2 regions of the Delftia sp. PE138 genome follow, and region 1 is predicted to be linked to the other one. Evidence: predicted binding sites of a transcription regulator. Region 1 holds the regulator's gene; the other holds the start of a gene.
What was found. The regulator FNR, encoded in region 1, switches genes on or off when oxygen is low (the NO sensors DNR and NnrR bind a similar motif). The targets are predictions, from matches to a motif close to TTGATNNNNATCAA.

Region 1 (4,332 bases):
CGACCGCAGCGCGCGCATGCGCCTGGACAAGAACGGCTGGACCTTTGAAAAGCTCTGGAAGAAGTCGCTCAAGCAGTTGCTGTGGATTGCCATTGCCCTGTGGACCGGCTTCACCTTCGTGGGCTACTTCGTGCCCATCCGCGAGCTGGGCGGCGAGCTGCTGGCGCTGCAGGGCAGCTGGCAGGTCTTCTGGGTGCTGTTCTACGGCTTCGCCACCTATGGCAACGCCGGCTACATGCGCGAGCAGGTCTGCAAGTACATGTGCCCCTATGCGCGCTTTCAGAGCGCCATGTTCGACCGCGACACCATGATCGTCAGCTACGACACGGGCCGGGGCGAGCCGCGCGCGCCGCGCACCAAGAAGGTGGACTACAAGGCCCAGGGCCTGGGCGACTGCATCGACTGCAAGATGTGCGTGCAGGTCTGCCCCGTGGGCATCGACATCCGCAACGGCCTGCAGTACGAATGCATAGGCTGCGGTCTGTGCATAGACGCCTGCAATTCCATCATGGACAAGATGGAGTATCCGCGCGGCCTCATCCGGCTGACCACGCAGAACGCCATGGCCGGCCTGTGGCGGCGGGCCCAGGTGCTGCGCCGCATCTTCCGTCCGCGCGTACTGGTCTACTCGGCCGTGCTGATCGGCCTGAGCATGGCCATGATCGTGAGCCTGGCGCTGCGCCAGTCGGTCAAGGTCGACGTGATACGCGACCGGGCGTCGCTGTCGCGCATCGTCGCGGGCGGCAAGCTGGAAAATGTCTACCGCCTGCAGATCATGAATGCCACCGAGCAGGCCCAGCGCTACCGCATCAGCGCCCATGGCCTCGACGGGCTGGAGCTGGCGTCCGAGCAGGAGGTCGAGGTCGGCCCGGCCGAGACGCGCGGCATTGCGGCGCGGCTGCAGATTCCCTACGGTTCCGCCGAGCCGGGCTCGCACACCGTATTCTTCGATATCGATGCCGTGCATTCAGGCGCGGGACGCGCGTCCGAAAAGGCCGTCTTCCTGGTGCCCCGGTGATATGTCTGGCCGGCACCGCCCAGGCTGCGCCGGCTGTTTGAAAGAAAGAGGTTATCCATGTCTTCCAGTCCCGCAGTCTCCGCGCCCGCCACGGCCCCTTCGCATCCGGACGCCGGCAAGCCCTGGTGGAAGTTCGCCCATGTCTGGCTCGTGGTGGCCGGCCCGGCCGCCGTCGTGGTGGCTGGCGTGGTCACGGCCGTCATTGCGATCAATGGCGCCGATCCCGTGATCGATCCTGACTATTACCGCAATGGCATCACCATCAACGAGCGTGCCGATGGCGTGCGTGAAGTGCCCAAGAGCCTGGCGCCCGCGGTCACCGGCCGCAACCACGCGGCCACGCCCGCGCAGGACCATCCCACGGACCGCTGAACGCAGGAAAATGCCGTGCACAAGGCCGCAGTCGCGGCCTTTTTTGCATGGTGGATGGCATCTCCAGCATGCGCGAGGGCCAAGGGTTTCCTACAGGCAGTGCAGGGTGCGCAGGGCTTGGCACGGTGCGCGGGCGGCGCGCACAATGAAAGCCACCCCTCGACAGCTCAAGGAGATCGCTGATGTTGGCCCAACGCTGGATGTGGATTGCCTGGCCGGCCTTTCTGGCCGCCGCCGTGATGGAGATGCTGGTATTCGCCTTCGTGGACCCGCTGGAGCTGCACTGGCTCGGCGACCTGGGCTGGTCGCGGCAGGGAATCTACACGCTGGCCTTCTTCGCCTTCTGGGGCGTGACCATGCTGTCCAGCCTCATGACCACCATGCTGGGACGCTCCACGCACGATCTCAACGACGGCGTGGTCTCCGAGCCGGACCCAAATCTGGCCATGCAGGGCCTGGGGCGCGATTGAACCTGCGTGCACTGCAATGGCAATGAAAAAGGCCCGCGACAGCGGGCCTTGTTCATTGCCGGGGGGTGGGGCCTTGCGGCCTCACTGGCACTGCTGGCTGTTGACGATGCGCTTGAGCGCGTCCGTGTCCAGGATGCGCAGATGGCGCTGGCGCACCTCGATGATGTTTTCCTCGGCAAACTTCGAGAAGGTGCGGCTCACCGTCTCCAGCTTCAGGCCCAGGTAGCTGCCGATTTCCTCGCGCGTCATGCGCAGCACCAGTTCCGACTTGGAAAAGCCCCGGGCGTGCAGGCGCTGCACCAGGTTGAGCACGAAGGCGGCCAGGCGCTCCTCGGCACGCATGCTGCCCAGCAGCAGCATCACGCCATGCTCGCGCACGATCTCGCGGCTCATGACCTTGTGCACATGGTTTTGCAGGGCCGTGACCTCGCGCGACAGGTCCTCCAGCTTGTCGAAGGGCATGACGCAGACCTCGGCGTCTTCCAGCGCGACCGCATCGCAGGTGTGGTGGTCGTTGACGATGCCATCCAGGCCGATGATCTCGCCGGCCATCTGAAAGCCCGTGACCTGGTCGCGCCCGTCCTCGGTGGCCACGCAGGTCTTGAAGAAGCCCGTGCGGATGGCGTACAGCGAGGTGAAGGACTCACCGTTGCGAAACAGCAGGCCGCCGCGCTTGACCTTGCGGCGCGTGGCCACGATGTCGTCGATGCGCTGCATCTGCTCGGCATCCAGGCCCATGGGCATGCACAGCTCGCGCAGGTTGCAATTGGAACAGGATGCTTTGATGGTCTGAAGGTTCATGGAGTAAACATCAGCGGCGCAGCAGTGCGCCGGCGGTGACCTCGTGGATGGCGATGAGTTGGATCAAATTGTCGCAGCACTGCCGCGAACAACTCTTGATATGAGTCAAGGACGCGGCCAATGGGCTGCGGCACAGTGGACGACATTAGAGGAAAAAACCCATGACCGCTGTCACCCCAGAGCTGCTGCGTCGCTTCGACGTACCGGGGCCCCGATACACCTCGTTCCCCACTGCCGATCGTTTCGTGGAGGCTTTCGGTGCTGAAGACTATATCCTGGCACTTGAGCACCGCAAATCGAGTACCGCAGCGCGGGCCATGCCTTTGTCGCTGTATGTGCATGTGCCGTTCTGCGAGTCGCTGTGCTACTACTGCGCCTGCAACAAGATCGTGACGCGCCACCACGATCGCGCTGCCGTCTACCTGGACTACCTGGCGCGCGAGATGGCCTTGCACACGGCCCATTGCGGCAAGGGTCAGGCCGTCAGCCAGCTGCACCTGGGCGGCGGCACGCCCACCTTCTTCTCGGACGATGAGCTGCGCACGCTGATGGCCCTGCTGCGCGAGCATTTCAAGCTGGAGCCGGGCGGCGAATACTCCATCGAGGTCGATCCGCGCACCGTCAGCGTCGAACGCCTGGCCGTGCTCAAGGAGCTGGGCTTCAACCGCCTGAGCTTCGGCGTGCAGGACTTCGACGAACAGGTGCAGATCGCCGTGCACCGCGTGCAGCCGGCCGAGCAGGTGTTCGCGCTGGTGGCAGCGGCACGGCAGCTGGGCTTTGCCTCCATCAACGTGGACCTGATCTACGGCCTGCCCAAGCAGACGCCCGAGTCCTTCGAGCGCACGCTGGCCCAGGTCAATGCGCTGCGGCCCGACCGCATCGCGCTCTATGCCTATGCCCACCTGCCCGAGCGCTTCAAGCCGCAGCGGCGCATCGCGGCCGAGGACCTGCCCCAGGGCGCCGACAAGCTGGCCATGCTCTCGCGCTCCATCGCGGCCTTCATGGAGGGCGGCTATGTCTACGTGGGCATGGACCACTTCGCCTTGCCCGAGGACGCGCTGGCCGTGGCCAAGCGCCAGGGCCGGCTGCATCGCAACTTCCAGGGCTACAGCACCCAGCCCGACTGCGACCTGATTGCGCTGGGCGTGTCGGCCATCGGCAAGGTGGGGGCCAGCTACAGCCAGAACGCCAAGACGCTGGAGGAGTACTACGACGCCATCGACGCCGGCCACCTGCCCGTGGTGCGCGGCCTGGCACTGTCGCGCGATGATCTGGTGCGGCGCGCCGTCATCATGGCCATCATGTGCCAGGGCGCCGTGTTGTTCGAGCCCATGGAGCAGGCCTGGCTGCTGGGCTTTCGCGAGTACTTCGCCCCCGAGCTGGCGGCGCTTCAGGACCTGCAGGCCAAGGGGCTGGTGCAGATCAGCGACGAGGGCTTCCAGGTCACGCCGATGGGCTGGTACTTCGTGCGTGGCGTGGCCATGCTGTTTGACCGATATCTGCAGGCCGACAAGAACCGGGCGCGGTTTTCGAGGATCATCTAGGCCCCATGCTGTTGTCGCTGCTCTGGACCGCTTTGATCATGGGGCTCGTCGGCGGGCCCCATTGCCTTGCCATGTGCGCCGCGCCCTGCGGCGTGGTCACGGGCGGGGCGGGGCAGGGCACGGTACA
Region 2 (4,332 bases), on a different contig from region 1:
CTTGCCCCAGAACTCATCGAGCTTGTAGCCGAAGGCCTTGGGGAACCAGAAGTTGATGCCGGCGAACACGCCGAACACCACGCCGCCGATGATCACGTTGTGGAAGTGGGCGATCAGGAACAGGCTGTTGTGCAGCACGAAGTCGGCCGGGGGAACGGCCAGCAGCACGCCGGTCATGCCGCCGATGGCGAAGGTGCACATGAAGCCCACGGTCCACAGCATCGGCACGGTGAAGCGGATGCGGCCGCGGTACATGGTGAACAGCCAGTTGAAGATCTTGGCGCCCGTCGGGATCGAAATGATCATCGTCGTGATGCCGAAGAACGTGTTCACGCTGGCGCCCGAGCCCATGGTGAAGAAGTGGTGCAGCCACACCAGGTAGGACAGGATGGTGATACACACCGTCGCGTACACCATGGAGGTGTAGCCGAACAGGCGCTTGCGGCTGAAGGTCGAGACGATCTCGGAGAAGATGCCGAAGCACGGCAGGATCAGGATGTAGACCTCGGGGTGGCCCCAGATCCAGATCAGGTTCACGTACAGCATGGGGTTGCCGCCCAGGTCGTTCGTGAAGAAGTTCGTGCCGACGTAGCGGTCCAGCGACATCAGCACCAGGGCTGCTGTCAGGATGGGGAACGAGGCCACGATCAGCGCGTTGGTGCACAGGGCAGTCCAGGTGAAGACGGGCATCTTCATCAGGTTCATGCCGGGTGCGCGCATCTTGATGATGGTCACGATCAGGTTGATGCCCGACAGCGTGGTGCCGACACCGGCCACCTGCAATCCCCAGATGTAGTAGTCAAGCCCCACCCCCGGGTTCTGCGCCCCCAGGTTGGACAGGGCCAGCCAGCCGGAGGTGGAGAACTCGCCCAGGAACAGCGAGATCATCACCAGCACGGCGCCGCCCGTGGTCATCCAGAAGCTGAAGTTGTTCAGGAACGGGAAGGACACGTCGCGGGCGCCGATCTGCAGCGGCACCAGGTAGTTCATCAGGCCGGTCACGAAGGGCATGGCCACGAAGAAGATCATGATCACGCCGTGGGCCGTGAAGATCTGGTCGTAGTGGTGCGGAGGCAGGTAGCCCAGGTTGTCGCCGAAGGCCATGGCCTGCTGCAGGCGCATCATCAGCGCATCTGCGAAGCCGCGCAGCAGCATGACCAGACCGAGGATCATGTACATGATGCCGATCTTCTTGTGGTCGATGCTGCACAGCCAGTCGCGCCACAGCGGGCCCCACAGGCGGAACTTGGTGAGAAGGCCCAGCACGCCGAGGCCGCCGAGCACCACGGCGATGAAGGTCACCAGCACGATGGGCTCATGCGCCATCGGGATGGAGTCCCAGGTGATGCGTCCCAGCAGCCAGTGGGCCTGTGCCGGGGAGGTATGTTCAGACATATCGAGTCTCTTAGGTCGTTTTGGAACGGGCGGCGGGCTGGCCGTCGTCCGCTTCCGCTATCTGCTTATTGCTGTGCGCTGGCGGCCGAGCCGTCGCGCTGGTCCAGGAAGGCCACGACGCGGTCGGCGTTTTGCACCGTGCACACATCCTGGGGCAGGTTCATGCCCACGGCCTTGAGATAGGCTTCACCGCCTGCGGCATCGATGGCCATCATGTGGTGCATGCACATCTTGCCTTCCTCGACGCAGCGGTTGAGCACCTTGTCGTACAGGCCTTCGTCCACGGTGGCGAAGCGCTCGACCGGGTTGCGCTCGCTGGGTTTGACCAGATTCAGGTAGGTGTCGCGGTTCAGGGCCTTGCCTTCGGACTTGGCCTTGGCAACCCACTGCTCGAATTCCTCGTCGCTGAGGCCGTGGAACTTGAACGTCATGCCCGAGAAGCCGGCGCCGCTGTAGTGCGATGCCAGGCCGTGGAACACACCGGTCTTGTTGATCACTGCGTTCAGCTCGGTCTGCATGCCGGGCATGGCATAGATCATGCCGGCCAGGTCAGGCACGTAGAAGGCGTTCATCGTCGAGGTGGCGGTCAGCTTGAAGTGGATGGGACGATCCACGGGAGCGGCCAGCTCGTTGACGGTGGCGATGCCCTTTTCAGGGATGAAGAACAGCCACTTCCAGTCCATGGCCACGACCTGCACTTCCAGCGGCTTGACATCGGTGCTCAAGGGCTTGGAGGCCGAGACGCGGTCCAGCGGGCGGTAGGGGTCGAGCTTGTGGGTGCTGATCCAGGTGATGGCGCCCAGCGCGATGATGATCATCAGCGGCACGGACCAGATCACCAGCTCCAGCGTGGTGGAGTGGTGCCATTCGGGGTCGTAGTGGGCCTCGGTGTTCGACTGGCGGTATTTCCAGGCGAACAGCAGCGTGAGGATGATCACCGGGATGATGATGATCAGCATCAGCAAGGTGGCCGTGACCACCAGGTTGCCTTGCTGCGCGGCGATATCGCCGGCCGGGTTGAGCACGACGGCTTTGCTGCAGCCAGTGAGACTGGCTGTCAAAGCGGCCGCGGTGAGCCACGCAGGCCCACGGAGTTCCTTGATTTTTAGCATGCTAGGGGCGCAACAAGAGCGCGTTTACATAGAAACGCGGATTACAAGATCCGGGCAAATGTATTACGAAGTATAAATTTGTCCATTGGACATTTTGTCCAACGTCAAGGAGAAGCCGGGAACTTTCTGCTACCTGGCGGGGCAGGCAGCGGGGTCCCGGCGGCCCGGAGGCCGCATTTTTCGGCCGCGCGCAGCAGGAAAAACACCAAGTCCGGTCGAGGTGAAACCGCCTTGCGCCAGATCAAGCGAGGGCGTAGAACGGAGCTGTCAGTGAGACGAGACAAGGAGCATCCATCTATGAGCGGCCTCGACACAACTGCAAGCTTCCCCAACGGAAGCTACGAAAGCAAGGAATCTCTGTCCCGCGCCGACACCCACGAAGATGTCACGCCCAACGAGATCGCCGTCGGCGTGATCCTGGGGCGATCCTCGGAGTACTTCGACTTCTTCGTGTTCGGCATCGCCTGCGTGCTGGTCTTCCCGGCACTGCTGTTCCCCTATCTTTCCAAGCTTGACGGCACGTTGATGTCGTTCGGCATCTTCGCGCTGGCCTTCGTGGCGCGGCCGTTGGGCACGGCGCTGTCCATGGCCGTGCAGCGGCGCTGGGGCCGGGCGACCAAGCTGACGCTGGCGCTCTTCCTGCTGGGCGTGTGTACGGTGGGCATGGCTTTCCTGCCCAGCTACCAGCAGGCGGGCGTGAACGCCATCATCGTGCTGGCGCTGCTGCGCATCGGCCAGGGCATTGCACTGGGCGGCTCCTGGGATGGCCTGCCGTCGCTGCTGGCCATGTCGGCGCCCCAGAACCGGCGGGGCTGGTATTCGATGATCGGGCAGTTGGGTGCGCCGCTGGGCTTTGTGCTGGCGGCAGGCCTGTTTGCCTTCATCTATGCCCATGTGGATGCCGACGAGTTCCTCAGCTGGGGCTGGCGCTATCCCTTCTGCGTGGCCTTTGCCATCAACGTGGTGGCACTGTTTGCCCGGTTGCGCCTGGTGGTGGGCCAGTCCTACACCGAGCTGCTGGCGCAGCGCGAGCTGGAGCCCATGGGCGTGGTGCCGCTGATGCGCGACGAGGGCCGCAACGTGGTCATCGGTGCCTTTGCAGCCCTTGCCAGCTTTGCGCTCTTCCACCTGGTGACCATCTTCCCGCTGTCCTGGATCTCGCTGTATTCGGACCAGTCGGTGAACCATGTGCTGGGCGTGCAGATCGTTGGCGCCTTCTGTGCGGCCGGCGCCATCATGGCTTCGGGCTGGCTGGCCGACCGGGTGGGGCGGCGCAACACGCTGGGCACCATGGCCTGCCTGATCGGCATCTTCAGCTTTGTGGCTCCCTGGCTGCTGGGCAGCGGCACCACGGGCAACAACGTGTTCATCATCGTCGGCTTCATCCTGCTGGGCCTGTCCTACGGGCAGGCGGCAGGCACGGTGACGGCCAACTTCCCCTCGCGCTATCGCTATACGGGCGCGGCCCTGTCCTCGGACATGGCCTGGCTGGTCGGCGCGGCCTTTGCCCCGCTGGTGGCGCTGGGCGTGTCCTCGCGCTTCGGACTGGTGGCGCTGGGCATCTATCTGCTGTCGGGCGCGCTGTGCACGCTGGCGGCGCTGGGCATCAACCGGGCCATCGAGACGCGCGACTGAACGGGCCCTCGCAAGCCAAAGGCCGGCTCTGCCGGCCTTTTTTGTCGCCGGGCCGCCCCAAGGCAAAAAGCTGGCCCCCTGGGGGCAGCGGACCTTGCGAAGCAGGGGAGCGTGGGGGCATTTTCCGTTGCGGCTCCGCCTCAGGGGTTTTCACCGTAGCGCTGCTTGAAGTCGAATTCGAGCCTGTCGC

Region 2: the regulator FNR is predicted to act here: its motif matches at 2,602-2,615, upstream of cyoA (ubiquinol oxidase subunit II).

The regions. Positions count from the first base shown of each region.
Region 1 is NZ_JABEPN010000005.1:367,074-371,405, reverse strand. It holds gene ccoG (cytochrome c oxidase accessory protein CcoG) at 1-1,018, shown strand, start outside; gene HFGMBDPB_RS19165 (FixH family protein) at 1,076-1,390, shown strand; gene HFGMBDPB_RS19160 (hypothetical protein) at 1,573-1,860, shown strand; gene fnr (fumarate/nitrate reduction transcriptional regulator Fnr) at 1,942-2,661, opposite strand; gene hemN (oxygen-independent coproporphyrinogen III oxidase) at 2,823-4,205, shown strand; gene HFGMBDPB_RS19145 (sulfite exporter TauE/SafE family protein) at 4,211-4,332, shown strand, end outside.
Region 2 is NZ_JABEPN010000002.1:328,087-332,418, forward strand. It holds gene cyoB (cytochrome o ubiquinol oxidase subunit I) at 1-1,395, opposite strand, end outside; gene cyoA (ubiquinol oxidase subunit II) at 1,461-2,507, opposite strand; gene HFGMBDPB_RS10425 (MFS transporter) at 2,805-4,142, shown strand; gene HFGMBDPB_RS10430 (hypothetical protein) at 4,283-4,332, opposite strand, start outside.